DNA from 2 places in the Rahnella sp. Larv3_ips genome. Region 1 is predicted to be linked to the other one. Evidence: predicted binding sites of a transcription regulator. Region 1 holds the regulator's gene; the other holds the start of a gene.
The links. Region 1 encodes sigma-54, which starts transcription at its own class of promoters, with help from an activator protein. Its sites were predicted from a motif close to GTTGGCACANNTTTCGCTNT; they were not measured.
Positions count from the first base shown of each region.

Region 2: the regulator sigma-54 is predicted to act here: its motif matches at 5,948-5,967, upstream of ED901_RS10780 (amino acid ABC transporter substrate-binding protein).

Region 1 is NZ_MJIB01000003.1:387,043-395,208, reverse strand. It holds gene rapZ (RNase adapter RapZ) at 1-643, opposite strand, end outside; gene ptsN (PTS IIA-like nitrogen regulatory protein PtsN) at 711-1,181, opposite strand; gene hpf (ribosome hibernation promoting factor) at 1,291-1,578, opposite strand; gene rpoN (RNA polymerase factor sigma-54) at 1,602-3,035, opposite strand; gene lptB (LPS export ABC transporter ATP-binding protein) at 3,138-3,863, opposite strand; gene lptA (lipopolysaccharide ABC transporter substrate-binding protein LptA) at 3,870-4,427, opposite strand; gene lptC (LPS export ABC transporter periplasmic protein LptC) at 4,405-4,974, opposite strand; gene kdsC (3-deoxy-manno-octulosonate-8-phosphatase KdsC) at 4,971-5,537, opposite strand; gene kdsD (arabinose-5-phosphate isomerase KdsD) at 5,554-6,540, opposite strand; gene ED901_RS01795 (calcium/sodium antiporter) at 6,560-7,537, opposite strand; gene mlaF (phospholipid ABC transporter ATP-binding protein MlaF) at 7,875-8,166, shown strand, end outside.
Region 2 is NZ_MJIB01000005.1:424,893-433,058, reverse strand. It holds gene leuS (leucine--tRNA ligase) at 1-1,642, opposite strand, end outside; gene ED901_RS10800 (zinc ribbon-containing protein) at 1,913-2,407, shown strand; gene ED901_RS10795 (amino acid ABC transporter ATP-binding protein) at 2,460-3,185, opposite strand; gene gltK (glutamate/aspartate ABC transporter permease GltK) at 3,182-3,859, opposite strand; gene ED901_RS10785 (amino acid ABC transporter permease) at 3,862-4,602, opposite strand; gene ED901_RS10780 (amino acid ABC transporter substrate-binding protein) at 4,797-5,693, opposite strand; gene lnt (apolipoprotein N-acyltransferase) at 6,151-7,692, opposite strand; gene corC (CNNM family magnesium/cobalt transport protein CorC) at 7,699-8,166, opposite strand, start outside.

The sequences.
Region 1 (8,166 bases):
CTTCGGTGTGACGATCGAGGAACGCCGCCACCGGTTTATCAAGGCCGGTCATCGGACGCAGTTTCGGATCCCAGTGCGGGTTTGGCAGGAAACGCACGTCAAACACGTAATCGGCATCAATCGGCAGGCCGTGTTTGAAGCCAAAGGATTCGAAGACCATCGTCAGTTCACGCTCACGTTTGCCCAGAAGACGGGTACGCAGCATTTCTGCCAGTTCATGAACCGACATTTCTGAGGTGTCGATGATCAGATCGGCGGCGGAGCGCAATGGCTCGAGCAGATCGGCTTCTTCATCGATGGCACTTTCAAGGGACAGGTTTTTGCTGGAAAGCGGGTGCAGACGACGGGTATCGCTGTAACGACGGATCAGGGTATTGCGGTCTGCGTCGAGAAACAGCAACTGCGGCGAAAAACTCTCAGGCAGTTGTGACATCGCATGCTCATACACTTCCGGTGTTTCTGGCATGTTGCGCACGTCAATGCTGACGGCGGCAGACGTATTGCGTTCGACAAGTGTCTGGGCGAGCTGCGGCAGTAAAACCACCGGCAGATTGTCCACACAGTAAAATCCCATGTCTTCTAATGCCCTTAGGGCAACCGACTTCCCGGAACCGGAACGGCCGCTGACAATCATCAGCACCATGGTGTCACTCCCCTGGCATTCAGTGTTCAGAATTCACTTTCCCGGCGCGTTGCCGGGAATCATCAATTTATTCGTTTTCTGTCATTATCTGGAACAGTTCTTCGTCGCTTTGCGCTCCGCGCAGACGGCGACACACTGTTTTATCAGCCAATTTTTTGGCCACTAAAGACAAGGTGTGTAAGTGGGTTTTACATTGATCTGCCGGAACCAGCAAGGCAAAAAGGAGATCCACCGGCTGATTGTCGATAGCGTCAAACGCGATCGGTTGATCGAGCTGAATAAACACGCCGACGGCGCGTAATGTGTCTTCTTCCAGCTTGCCGTGCGGGATGGCGATCCCGGCACCGATCCCGGTGCTGCCCATACGCTCACGGGTCAAAATGGCGTCGAAAATCACTTGTGGCGACAAATTCAATTGTTTGGCAGCCAGTTCGCTGATGATTTCCAGCGCGCGTTTTTTGCTGGCGCAATGAACGCCGCTTTTGGTGCATTCGGCATTCAGCACCGACGTTAATTGCATTGCAGTATCGTTGATCATGTCATCTTCACTTTTGCACTGATTCACCCTTAAAGCTATATCGGCTCGTTCCCCGAAGGTCACAAGCCGATGCCCGAAGGTGTGTAGCACAGGGTTGGCTACATGAATGTCAGTGCTGTTTCAGTTTGTCTTTATGTTTGTTCAGCTGGCGCGCCAGTTTATCAACCAGGCCGTCAATCGCTGCGTACATATCCTGATGCTCCGAGGTGGCATGCAACTCGCCTCCGTTCACATGCAGCGTCGCTTCCGCGATTTTCTGCACTTTTTCAACGCTTAACACCACATACACCTGATTTATCCTGTCGAAATACTGTTCGAGCTTCGCCAGTTTCATCGTGATGAATTCTCTCAGGGGATCGGTGATCTCAATGTGATGTCCGGTAATGTTGAGCTGCATAATGTCTTCCTTCTCTGTTGAGGTCAAACTAACTGTTTACGCTGGTTTGAGGGCGGGATGGACAAAGACTCTCGGTATTTTGCGACAGTACGACGCGCCACCATAATTCCCTGATTGGAAAGCAGGGTAGCTAACTTACTGTCACTCAGCGGTTTTACAGGATTCTCCGCTGCAATTAATTTCTTCACCAGCGCCCGGATCGCGGTGGACGATGCCTCGCCGCCGCTGTCAGTACTGACGTGGCTGGAGAAGAAATACTTCAGTTCGAAAATGCCACGCGGGCTGTGCAGGAATTTCTGCGTTGTAACGCGTGAAATCGTCGATTCGTGCATTTCCACGGCGCTGGCGATATCGGCCAGCACCATCGGTTTCATGTATTCATCACCCATCTCAAAGAACGCCTGCTGCTGCTCAACGATGCAGCGCGTGACTTTCAGCAGTGTGTCGTTGCGGCTCTCCAGACTTTTGATCAACCACTTGGCTTCCTGCAAATTGCTGCGGATAAATTGCCCGTCGCTGTCGCTGCGGGTCGAATTGCCCATCGCAGCATAATGCTGGTTGATTTTCAGTCGCGGAATGCTGTCTGAGTTCAGTTCGACAGTCCAGACACCGGACACTTTGCGTACCAGCACATCCGGGATGACGTATTCGGATTCGCCGGTGTTGATCGACTGGCCCGGTCGCGGATCAAGAGACTGGATCAGGAGCATCGCTCCTTTCAGTGTATCTTCTTTTAGACGGGTTGAACGCATAAGTGCGCGGAAATCATGGTTCGCCAGCAAATCCAGATGTTCGCTGATGATAAGCCTGGCTTCTGTAATGAAAGGCGTTTCCGGGACGTACTGGGAAAGCTGAATCAGCAGACAATCGCGCAGGTCGCGTGCGGCGACACCCACGGGATCAAAACGCTGAACGCGTTTGAGCACGGCTTCCACTTCGTCCATCGTGACGTCGTCATCGCCGATACTTTCGAGAATATCGTCGAGAGAAATCGTCAGATATCCGGTGTCATCCACCGCATCGACAATCGAGGTCGCGATAGCCGCATCGGTGTCGGAAAACGGCGTCAGTTCGACCTGCCACATCAGGTAATCCTGAAGCGTCTGGGTGGTTTCACCCTGATAAACGGGCAGTTCGTCGTCGCTGTAATCGTTACCGGTACCGGACGGTGTTCCGGCGGTGTAAATTTCATCCCAGGTCGCATCCAGCGGTAACTCTTCGGGCATGTCTTTTTGCTCGAGAGCCTCGCGGGTATCCAGACCTTCACTGTCAGCGGTTTCGACCGCATCGATCTCATCGTGAAGATCGGTTTGTTCCAGCAGAGGGTTGCTCTCCAGCGCGAGTTGGATCTCCTGTTGGAGCTCAAGCGTGGACAATTGCAACAGGCGGATTGCCTGCTGTAATTGAGGAGTCATTGCCAGTTGTTGGCTGAATCTGAGTTGCAAACCTTGCTTCATATCTTGGCTTTATATCCGTAGATGAGTTCGAACGGCAACACTTCGGTCAGAAACGGCCTGTTTCAGTGTAAAGCGAAACAGGCGCGCTTCAGGCGGCGCAGATCACAGACGGAATTCTTCACCAAGATAAACACGTTTCACTTGTTCATCAGCAAGAATGTCGGCTGGGGTGCCGTGGGCGATAAGCTTGCCCTGACTGACGATATAGGCGCGTTCACACACGTCGAGCGTTTCACGGACGTTGTGGTCAGTGATCAGAACGCCCAGACCGCTGTCGCGAAGATGCTCAATGATTTTTTTGATGTCGATAACGGAAATCGGGTCAACACCGGCAAAGGGTTCATCCAGCAGGATAAACTTAGGGTTGGCTGCCAGTGCGCGGGCAATTTCCACACGACGGCGTTCACCCCCGGACAGCGACTGGCCGAGGTTATCGCGCAAGTGAGAGATATGGAATTCTTCCATCAGCTCATTGGCGCGATCATTGCGCTGTTCTTTGTTCAGGTCGTCACGGATTTGCAGCACGGCCATCAGGTTGTCGAACACGCTGAGGCGGCGGAAAATAGAGGCTTCCTGAGGCAGGTAACCAATGCCGCGACGTGCGCGGGTATGCAATGGCAAAAGGCTGATGTCTTCGTCGTCAACGATGATTCGGCCAGCGTCACGCTGTACGATACCGACCACCATGTAGAAGGTGGTGGTTTTACCGGCACCGTTAGGGCCAAGTAATCCGACGATTTCGCCTGAATTGACTGCCAGGCTGACATCTTCAACGACCTTACGGCCTTTGTATGCTTTCGCCAGATTTTCTGCGATTAATTTTGCCATAAATTATCAGTTACTCTTTTTGGTCTGGCCACCGGCTGCTGCCGGGGTCTTTTCCTGCAACTGTGTCGGAACCAGCACGGTCGTGACACGGTTGCCTTTATCACTGAAGGCTTCCATCTGCTGTTTTTGCACCAGATAGGTAATACGATCGCCTTTCACATTGCTGTCCAGCTGTTCAAGGTAAGCGTTTCCGGTCAGGGTCACCAGATCGGTTTCCACTTCATAACGGACTTTCTGCGCGTGACCTTTGATCGGTTTACCGTTGTCCTGCAACTGGTAGAAGGTCACCGGATTACCGTAGCCTTCCACCACTTCTTTACCGGAGACACCTTGCGGGCGGATCACCACAACTTTGTCGGCTTTAACCTGAATCGAGCCCTGATTCACCACCACATTGCCGGTAAAGGTTGCCGTGTTGGTGTTCACATCCAGCGCCTGATTGGCGGAATCAATGGTGATCGGTTTCGTTGTGTCGTCTTTCAGCGCGAATGCCGGAATGCTGATGGCCAACAACGAGCCGGTGATCAGAAGATTACGGATTTTATTTTTTGCTTTGAATTTCATAAGAGGTCGTTACCTTTTCGATCAGCTCTGCTGTTTTATCGCGCAGATTACCACGCATTTTCATGCCGTTAGATGTAAAACCTGTGCCATAAAGCGTTACTTCATCGTCTGAGGCAACGTCCTGTGTCGTCAGGTTAACCTGTGCATTATCCGTTTTGATTCTTTGCAGCTGTGATGTTTCTGGCGTCAGGCTGTCTGCCTGCACATGCCCATAAAGATAGAGCATTTTATCCTGAGTCATCTTGGCTTTATCAGAACGCAGCACCCAGGTTGGCACTTTATTCTTGTCATACATGGTCGCCACCGGGTTGGTAAACCATGTTACCTGATCGGTGGTGTAGTATTTGACCTGATCCGACACCAGTTTGTAGGTCAGGCTTCCCAGCGGGTCATACACCATGGTTACCGTGTGGGAACTTTGGTAGGTCGGTTCCTGATCGTTGACCGCCTGCGGCGCATCATCCGTATTGTCTGACAGTGACCAGCCAATCAGTATCAGCACGATGGCGGTCAGTACCAGAATGATCCAAAGTCTTGTTTTATTCATATCGACAGCCCTTTGGCGTCCTCCAGCTTGCCCTGCGCCAGCAGAATCAAGTCACATAATTCGCGTACTGCGCCACGGCCACCGGCAATGCGGGTCACGTAATGCGCCTTTGGCAGCAGGATAGGGTGTGCATCCTGAACCGCAACGGAAAGACCCACTTCAGCCATCACCGGCCAATCAATCAGGTCGTCACCGATGTAAGCGACTTCCTCTGCCCGAAGCGACAGTGTATCTAACAGTTCGCGGAAGGCCAAAAGCTTATCTGATTGCCCCTGATACAAGTGGCGAATTCCAAGGGTTTTGGCGCGATCTTCCAGTAATTTCGCATTACGGCCTGTAATAATCGCGACCTCAATGTCGGACGTCAGCAGGCAACGAATTCCATAACCGTCGCGAACGTTGAAACTTTTCAGCTCTTCTCCCTGATTTCCCATGTAGATCAGGCCATCAGACATGACGCCATCCACATCGCAAATCAGCAGGCGAACCGCTTTCGCACGTTCAAGCACATCGGTGCTGACCGGACCGTAGCAGGTATCCACCAGGGCTGCGCTATTACTCATTCAGGGCATTCCTCAATTAAACTACGCCAGCGCGCAGCATGTCGTGCATATGTAACACACCTAACAATTGGTCACCATCGGCAACCATCACACAGGTAATGTGTTTTTCCTGCATTAAATTCAGTGCGTCGACCGCCAGCAGGGAAGGGCGCACGCGCACGCCGCCGGTAGTCATCACTTCGGCAATGGACGCGTTATTGATATTGACGCCCATGTCGAAAATGCGGCGTAAGTCACCGTCGGTAAAGATCCCTTCGATTTTCATTAAATCGTCGCAGATGACGGTCATTCCCAAATTCTTGCGGGTAATTTCCAGCAGGGCATCACGCAGAGACGCATCGCGGCTGACGTGCGGGATTTCGTCACCGGAGTGCATGATATCGCTCACGCGCAGCAAGAGCTTGCGACCGAGTGCTCCGCCAGGGTGCGACAGGGCGAAATCTTCCGGTGTGAAGCCGCGCGCTTCCAGCAACGCGACGGCCAGCGCATCGCCCATCACCAGCACGGCGGTAGTGCTGCTGGTCGGTGCCAGCCCGAGCGGGCAGGCTTCTTTCGGAACACGCACGCAAAGGTGTACATCGGCGGCTTTTCCCATGGTACTTTCGGGATTGGCGGTAATGCAGATAAGCGTGATATCCAGGCGTTTTAATACCGGGATCAGCGACAGAATCTCGTGCGCTTCGCCGGAGTTGGAGATCAGGATCACGACGTCTTGTTTGGACACCATGCCCAAATCGCCGTGGCTGGCTTCGCCCGGATGTACAAAGAACGCCGGTGTGCCGGTGCTGGCGAAGGTCGCGGCCATCTTGCGGCCGATGTGACCTGATTTGCCCATCCCCATCACCACGACTTTGCCGGTACAGGCGAAAATCATTTTACAGGCGCGCGTGAAATCGCCATTAATGTATTGATCTAACTGCTCAAGTCCTTCACGTTCTGTTTTCAGCACTTCACGTCCGACAGCCTGGAAATCAAAGTCGGAGGCGAGGGTATCGTTAGCCATAGTCAATTCCTGACAGAGTTCAGAGGCCGATGCTGTCCGGTTGAAGGAACAGCACTGCCATATAGGCGATAAATCCACAGAGTAATAGTGCGCCCGCAACGTGGCCGATGCGATGTTTGCGCATCAGGCACAGCCCGGAGAGCACGATACTGACCGCCAGCATCACCCAGTAATCGCGATGAAACGCATCCGGGTTGAACGAGCCTGGCGCCACCAGCGCGGGTAATCCCAGCACCAGACAGGTATTAAAGATATTCGCGCCGATGATATTACCCAGCGCGATGTCATCTTCACCTTTGATGGCACCGGCAATAAACGTCGCCAGTTCCGGCAGGCTTGTCCCGATGGCGATGACCGTCAGGCCAATCACCAGCTCGCTGACACCAAAATAACGTGCAATAACCGTACTGTTGTCGACAATCATCCCGGACGCCAGCGGCATGATGATAAAGCCCAATGCCAGCCATAAAAACGCCACGGTATTACTGCTGTCGGAAGGAAGCTCAGACATCTGCTCGTAAGTCAGCGTATCCAGCCCTTCTTTTTCGGCCGCGCGGGCGATTTTTATCGCCAGCATCATAAACGCGGCGGCACTGGCCAGCAGCAAAACACCGTCAAAGCGACTAAGCTCTCCGTCACTTAACAGAAAACCACACAGTCCTGTGACCAGTAACAATAGAGGGAGTTCGCGGCGTAATATATCAGAACGAACGGAAAGTGGATGAATCAGGGCTGCACCGCCCAAAATCAGAAGAATATTAATGATATTTGAACCAATTGCGTTTCCAACCGCCAAATCCATTTGATCATTGATGGCGGCGGTGGTGGAAACGACCAGCTCCGGAAGGGATATGCCGACACCGACTACGGTAATGCCGATGATAAGCGGCGGCATGCCCATCGAGCGTGCTAATACTGCGGCTCCGTACACCAGACGATCGGCGGCATAAACAAGAAGTAAGAGGCCGACAATCATCAGTACGATAGCGAGAAGCATGCAACATCCTTTATTGGGTATAATGCGAGGTTCGTTGCCCGTTCAGGCAGGCGATTCCTTCGTCAACATAAGTTAAGGCAATATTTTGTACGAAAACGGCGCCAGCAGGTTCCTGTATGTTAGACGATGAAGGCTTTTATCATAAAATGGTAATTCGTTGATTTTGACCGTCTGTGGCGGAAAAGTAAATCGATGGCAACTTTGGTAACGAAACTGGGGTAAGTTTTTGTAAAAATACCAAAGTTATACAACACGGCTTGCGGGCCAGACGTATTCTTAGCGAAAGTAATTTAAGCGGAAGTCGTCTTTAGCGAAGGCATTCCGAAGGGATAAACGAATGAGTCAAAGCGAGTCGAATCTGGTTGAGATCAAAGGCATGAGTTTTGTGCGCGGCGATCGTCCCATTTTCGAAGAGATAAACATGACGGTCCCACGGGGTAAAATTACCGCCATTATGGGGCCTTCGGGGATCGGTAAAACGACGTTGCTGCGCCTTATCGGCGGTCAGCTGACGCCTGACAGCGGTGAAATCTGGTTCGACGGAGACAATATTCCCACTCTTTCGCGCCGCAAGCTTTATGAATCCCGCAAGAAAATGAGCATGTTGTTTCAGTCCGGTGCATTGTTTA
Region 2 (8,166 bases), on a different contig from region 1:
TCAGTTTGTGGAAGAAGCGGAAGTACATCAGGTGCATGATGGCGTGTTCGATACCGCCCACATACTGATCAACCGGCAGCCAGTAGTTGGCCGCAGCCGGATCCAGCATACCTTCGTCGTATTGCGGACAGGTGTAGCGTGCGTAGTACCAGGAAGACTCCATGAAGGTGTCAAAGGTGTCGGTTTCACGCAGACCCGGCATGCCGTTCACGGTGGTTTTTGCCCACTCAGGGTCGGCTTTGATTGGGCTGGTGATGCCGTCCATGACCACATCTTCCGGCAGAATGACCGGCAGTTGATCTTCTGGTGTCGGGATCACGGTGCCGTCTTCCAGCGTGATCATCGGGATAGGGGCGCCCCAGTAACGCTGACGGGAAACCCCCCAGTCGCGCAGACGGTAGTTAACTTTGCGCTGACCGACACCCTGAGCAACCAGTTTGTCAGCAATGGCATTGAAACCGTCTTCGTGGTTCAGCCCGTCGAATTCGCCTGAATTGAACAGCGTGCCTTTCTCGGTCATCGCTTCTGCGGTGATTTCAGGATGGCTGCCATCGGCGTTCAGGATAACCGGTTTGATTTGCAGGTTATATTTGGTGGCGAATTCCCAGTCACGCTGGTCGTGACCCGGAACGGCCATCACTGCGCCGGTGCCGTATTCCATCAGAACGAAGTTAGCGACCCAGATTGGCAGCTTTTCACCGGACAGCGGGTGAATAGCAAACAGGCCGGTTGCCATGCCTTTTTTCTCCATTGTCGCCATTTCTGCTTCGGCCACTTTGGTATTACGGCATTCGTCGATGAAATCGTTCAGGGCGGGATTGTTTTGTGCACCTTGTTGCGCCAGCGGATGACCCGCTGCCACGGCGACATAAGTCGCGCCCATGAAGGTGTCCGGACGGGTGGTGTAAACCGTCACTTTTTCGTCGCTGTCAGCCACGTCAAAAGTGATTTCCACGCCTTCGGAACGGCCAATCCAGTTGCGCTGCATGGTTTTCACCTGCTCCGGCCAGCTTTCCAGCGTGTCCAGATCGTTAAGCAACTGATCGGCGTAATCGGTGATTTTGATAAACCACTGTGGAATTTCTTTGCGTTCTACCTTGGTATCACAACGCCAGCAGCAGCCGTCAATCACCTGTTCGTTCGCCAGAACGGTCAGATCATGCGGGCACCAGTTCACCGCGGAAGTCTTCTTATAAACCAGGCCTTTTTCATACAGCTTGGTGAAGAACCATTGTTCCCAGCGGTAGTAATCGGGTTTGCAGGTCGCAATTTCGCGATCCCAGTCATAGCCGAAGCCCAGCAGTTTTAGCTGGTTCTTCATGTATTCGATATTTTCGTACGTCCATGGCGCAGGGGCAGTGTTGTTTTTCACCGCCGCGCCTTCAGCTGGCAGGCCGAATGCATCCCAGCCGATTGGCTGCAGAACGTTTTTACCGAGCATGCGCTGATAACGGGAAATCACGTCACCGATGGTGTAGTTGCGCACGTGCCCCATGTGGAGGCGGCCTGACGGGTAAGGCAACATGGAGAGACAGTAGTACTTCTCCTTGCCAGGCTGTTCGGTAACTTTGAAAGTTTGCTTCTCTTGCCAGTGAAGCTGAACGTGTGACTCGATGTCTTCTGGACGGTATTGCTCTTGCATGGCGGCCGGTGGTCCTGTGAGTGAAAACAGCTACGCCTGTAGCTCAAAAAGTTTTAATCAAAAGATCCGCATAGCATAGCCGATAAGCAGAGGCAGCAACAACACCCAGCGACGGGCTAACGGGGATTTCTGCCCGCATATGGCCCATTATTCACAATCTGCGAAGCAGGCCGGGATAATCTTCGCCACGGATCAGGGATTTACGACTAAAATAAAGACAAGTAAGCAACTGCCGGGTGAACGGTTATGTGTGTTCAAGGAGAGGAAATGATGAGCAATATTACCCAAAATTACCGTCAGTTAGTCACTTCGCTGACTGAGCGATTAAAAAATGGTGAACGTGATATCAGTGCGCTGGTACAGGATGCCCGCGTACGTTTGCAGGAGGAAGGCAAGCTGTCTGAAATCCAGATTGAACAGTTAACCTCCGCCGTGCGGCGTGATTTGCATGAATTTGCCCGTAATTATACCGAGAACCAGCAGGCCGTCGCTGATGACAGCACCGACAGCGTGTTTATGCGGGTACTGAAAGAAAGTCTGTGGAAAGAGCTGGCGGACATGACCGACAAAACGCAGCTTGAATGGAAAGAAGTCTTTAAAGACGTGAATCATCACGGTGTGTATCACAGCGGGGAAGTGGTGGGGCTGGGGAATCTGGTGTGTGAGAATTGCCAGTTCAGCCTGGCGGTGTATACGCCTGAAATCCTGAGTAAATGCCCTAAATGCGGACATACTGAATTTTCACGCCATGCTTTTGAACCTTGATTGATAAGTCAGCCTGCACCGGGTTCTCCCGGTGGCAGGCTGAATCATCTTATCAGTGCAGAATTTTTGCCAGGAAGTCACGGGCACGATCGGATTGCGGATTATTGAAGAAGTCGTCTTTATTCCGATCTTCCACAATTTTTCCTTCATCCATGAAGATCACGCGGTTAGCCACTTTGCGGGCGAAGCCCATTTCGTGGGTCACCACCATCATCGTCATGCCTTCGTTTGCCAGCTCAACCATGACGTCCAGCACTTCATTGATCATTTCCGGATCAAGCGCGGAGGTCGGTTCGTCAAACAGCATGGCGATAGGATCCATACACAGTGCACGGGCAATCGCCACGCGCTGCTGCTGTCCTCCGGAAAGCTGACCGGGGAATTTGTTGGCGTGCGCAGATAACCCCACACGATCCAGCAGTTTCAGCCCTTTGTCTTTTGCTTCCGCCTGATTACGTTTCAGCACTTTGACCTGAGCCAGCGTCAGATTGTCAATGATGGACAAATGCGGGAACAGTTCGAAATGCTGGAACACCATGCCGACTTTCGCCCGCAGCTGCGCCAGATTGGTTTTCTTGTCGTTCACCTGTGTGCCGTTAACCAGAATCTCCCCTTTTTGCACGGGCTCGAGGCCGTTAACGGTTTTAATCAGCGTCGATTTCCCTGACCCGGACGGCCCGCACACCACCACAACTTCACCTTTTTTAACTTCGGTACTGCAATCGGTGAGCACCTGGAAGTGCCCGTACCATTTAGAAACATTCTTCAGTGAAATCATGAAACGGTCCTTTTCTTCAAATAGCGCACCAGCAAGGAAGCGGAAAGGCTGATAACAAAGTAAATAAGTCCTGCAAACAACACCATCTCCACCAGCGTACCGTCACGGTCACCAATGTTGGAGGCGCTGCGGAAGAAGTCTGCGAGGCCGAGCACATAGACCAGCGAGGTATCCTGGAACAACACGATGGCCTGCGTCAGCAGCAAAGGCACCATCGCACGGAAGGCCTGCGGCAGGATAACTAGCTTCATCGACTGCCACTGGGTCATGCCCAGCGCCAGTGCGGCAGAAGACTGCCCGCGGGCGATACTGATGATCCCTGCACGGATAATCTCTGAGTAATAAGCCGCTTCAAATAACGCAAATGCCACCATCGCGGAAATCAGGCGGATATCGGTTTTCGGTGACAGCCCGAGCACTTTCTGCAGAAAGCCCGGCACAATCAGATAAAACCACAACAGCACCATCACCAGAGGAACCGCACGGAACAGATTGACGTACGCCGAGGCAAACCAGCTGATCGGTTTGAAGGTCGACAGACGCATTACCGCCAGCAGGGTACCCCAGAGGATCCCCACGACAATCGCCAGTGAGGTGATCTTGAGGGTAATGACCATGCCTTGCCACAGATAGGGCAGGCCGGGGCCAATAGAACTCCAGTCAAATTCATGCATATTTATTTACCTCCCATGTTGCCCGGCAGGCGGACTTTACGTTCTACAAAATGCATCAGCAGCATAATCACCGCATTAATGAGGACGTAGGCGACGGTAATGGCAGTAAATGATTCATACGCATGCGCAGAGTAATCAAGCAGCTTACCGGCCTGTGCCGCCATATCCACCAGACCGATGGTTGAGGCAATGGCGGAGTTTTTCACCAGATTGACCATCTCGGAGGTCATCGGTGGAACGATCACACGGTAGGCATTTGGCAGCAGCACATAACGGTAGGTTTGAGGCAACGTCAGCCCCATCGCCAGACCGGCATTGCGTTGTCCGCTGGGTAACGACTGGATGGCGGCGCGTACCTGCTCGCACACGCGGGCAGCGGTAAACAGGCCGAGACAGATAACGGAAGAAGTGAAGAACTGCACGTTCGGCGCGAGTTCTGATTTGAACCACATGCCGATGTTTTCCGGCAATAGCTCAGGCACCACCAGATACCAGATAAAGAATTGCACAATCAGCGGCACGTTACGGAACAATTCAACGTAACAGGTACCGATGCCGGAGAGAAAACGGTTGGGGACGGTACGCAAAATACCGAACAGGGAGCCGACGAAGAAGGCAATAATCCAGGCACAAATCGACAACGCGACCGTGACCTGAAATCCATTCCAAATCCAGCCCAGATAGGTGGTATTGCCGAAGGGGGCGTCTTGCAGGAAGATGCCCCAGTTCCAATCTATTGACATAAAAACTCCATGACACGGGTAATAAACTACCCCTCTGAGTGATGACGTAACCATAAACATGGGTGAGTGGCGGAAAAAATGCGGGGTGGGGAACGACCACCCCGCATCTGGTCTGTCTGTCCTTTCGGACCATCATCACAAGCTGGTTGGCCAGCCTTTATTTTTAATACCCGGTACTACCCGTCTGCTTACTATTACAGTGCTTTATCGTTTGGTGCTTTGAACAGGGCTTTCATGTCGTCAGACAATTCAAAGTTCATGTTCAGGTTTTTCGGAGGAATAGGTTTTTTGAACCAGGTTTCAAACCACTTGGTTGCTTCACCGGAGGTTTGCGCCTTCACGATGGTGTCATCAACCAGTTTTTTGAATTCCGCATCGTCTTTACGCATCATGCAGCCGTAAGCTTCTTTCGACTGCGGCGTACCGATGATTTCCCAGTTATCAGGTTTTTTGGCTTTAGCACGTTCGCCCGCCAGCAGTGCATCATCCATCATGAACGCAACCGCACGGCCTGTTTCCAGCGTACGGAAAGAGTCACCGTGGTCTTTGGCGCTGATAATGCGCAGATCCAGTTTCTTCTCTTCGTTCAGTTTGTTCAGCAGCACTTCAGAGGTGGTGCCGGAGGTGACCACGACGGTTTTGCCTTTCAGGTCAGAGAAATCTTTGATATCTGAGCCTTTTTTGACTAACAGACGGGTGCCGATAACGAAGATGGTGTCTGAGAAGGCCGCTTGTTGCTGACGTTCCAGATTATTGGTGGTTGAACCACACTCAAAATCGTAAGTGCCGTTTTGCAGCAGCGGGATACGGTTTTGCGAGGTGATTGGCATCATTTTTACTTGCAGGTTGGGCAGGTCCAGCTTTTTCTTGACTGCATCAACGATAGCGTTGGAATAGTCCTGTGAATAACCTACGACTTTCTGTTCGTTATTGTAGTAAGAGAATGGCACCGAGGACTCACGGTGACCGACGACGATAACACCATTATCTTTAATTTTTTTCAGAGTGCCGGTCAGTTCTTCCGCGTGGGCAAAGCTGCTTGCGGCAACGCTTGCCAACAGTACTGATAACGCCAATTTGCGCAATTGCATGTCCAACTCCTTGCTGTCATTAGGGATCCAAACTCAGGGATCAGAAAGTGCTAATGCCTCGTCATATGAAGCTAGAAAATAACTGAATGTGAAATTTATGAAACAACATTGTTTCTTTTTTGAGACGGGGCGCGCACCAAATCAAAGCAGACAACAGGCTATGCACTTCAAAAGTGCATGAGGAACAGCCTTTTTGTACCAAAATGATGCAAGACGTCAAAAAATGTCACTAATCAGATATCTTTCAAACAGATGTAGCAAAACGCGTGCCAGTTGGCCTGATTTAACTTCGAAGGCAAATTAAAATTCAGCGCTTAATACCGCCTTTCAAACAATCGGCAGCAGGTAACAGGGAGGGGTTTTGCAGGCAGGGAAGGGGTTGCGACAAAAAAGAACAGGCGCCCGAAGGCGCCTGACAGTATAGCCCTGTCTTAACAGGGCTTATTGATGACTTACATCAGGGGATGATCTGGCCTTTACGACGTCCCAGCCAGATAGCCACAACGGCCATGAGCAGGGTCACAAACCACACCGGCCACCAGCCCATGCGTGCGTAAGGGGTCATGCCGGTAGTGGGCGTAACCTTCACGTTCAGCACCTGGCGTGTAAACTGCGGAATTTCGGCCGTAATGTCACCCTGCGCATTCACAACCGCGGTAACACCGTTGTTGGTGCTGCGCAGCAGAGGGCGCCCCAGTTCCAGTGAACGCATGCGCGCCATCTGGAAATGCTGCCACGGACCAATCGAATGGCCGAACCAGGCATCGTTGGAAATCGTCAGCAGAAAGTTAGTATCCGGTTGCAGGTTATCGCGCACCTGTTCACCAAATACCACTTCATAGCAAATCGCGGTGGTCAGATTAAGGCCGCTGACCATCAGTGGTTTCTGGACGTACGCCCCGCTGGTCAGCCCCGACATCGGTAAATCGAAGAACGGTGCCAGAGGGCGCAGTATGGTTTCCAGTGGCACGAATTCCCCAAACGGTACCAGATGATGTTTATTGAAACGGTTGTCGTCCGGATAGCGGTAAGACTGCTCGCCGCCGAGCACAATGGCGCTGTTATACACCTTCATGCCTTCTTCATTGCGACGGGCATCAATAACGCCGGTAACCAGCTGCGTGCCGTGCGAGCGGTAGATGTTATCCACCATACTCAGGAAGGCTTGCTGATCGGATTCAATATCTGAAATTGCTGATTCCGGCCAGATGATCATATTGGCTTTGCCAAGGTACGGGCGGCTGAGATCCAGATAGGTTTGCAAAGCACTTTCCAGCGCTTTCGGATCCCACTTCATCGACTGTGGAATGTTGCCCTGAACCAGCGCGACATCCACCGTTTTGTCCGTCTGTTCCTGATACCAGTGAACGTAACGCAACGGCCACGGCAGCAATAACATGGCCAGCGCAATGATTCCCGGCGTGATGCGCCGCTGGTGGAATGCGTAAACCAGCAGGCCGCTCAACGACGTCAGCAGCAGCGTAATGCCATCAACACCGGTGATCGGCGCGAGGCCTTTCAGCGGACCGTCGATCTGACTGTAGCCAAATTGCAGCCACGGAAAACCAGTCAGCACCCAGCCACGCAAAAACTCGGTGATTTGCCATAGGGCGGGCGCGGCAAGCGCCAGTTTCCACCAGGTTGTTTTCGGCCATAGTTTGCTGAATACGCCGGCAAACAGCATGGTGTAAAGCGACAAATACGCCGCCAGCAAAACCACCAGAAACAGGTTGATGGCTTCCGGCATGCCGCCAAAGGTGGCGATACTGACATACACCCAGTTTACGCCACTGCCAAAAAGACCCATTCCCCAGAAGAAGCCGATCAGCGAGGCCTGAGACGGGCGGCGATCCAGCGTTAATGCCAGCAGGCCGCAGAGCGATAAAATCGCAGCAGGCCAGAAGTCATAAGGGGAAAAGGAGAACGTGCCACAGGCACCGAATAAGAGCGCCAGCAGGGCGCGAACCCGCTGGCGTTGGTATAAAGAGGCAATTGCCATGGAGAATTATTCTTCCAGTATTGGTTGCGGCGCGTCGTCCGGTATTTTTACGTGAACCTGAATGATACGGCGGCTGTCTGCCATCGCAACCTTGAACAGGTAACCGTCAATTTCAATGCTTTCACCACGGGCCGGTAAATGGCCGAAGGACTGCATGACCAGACCACCAATAGTATCAACTTCGTCGTCACTGTAATTTGTCTGGAACACTTCATTGAAGTCTTCAATCGGCGCGAGGGCGCGAACAGTATACGTGTGACGGCTGAGCTGGCGGATATCCAGATCTTCCGCTTCGTCGTACTCATCATCGATTTCGCCGACAATCAGTTCGAGGATATCTTCGATGGTCACCAGACCGGAAACGCCGCCGAATTCATCAACGACAATCGCCATATGATAACGCTGGGAGCGGAATTCTTTCAGCATGCGGTCGACGCGTTTGCTCTCAGGAACGACCACGGCGGTTCTCAGCAC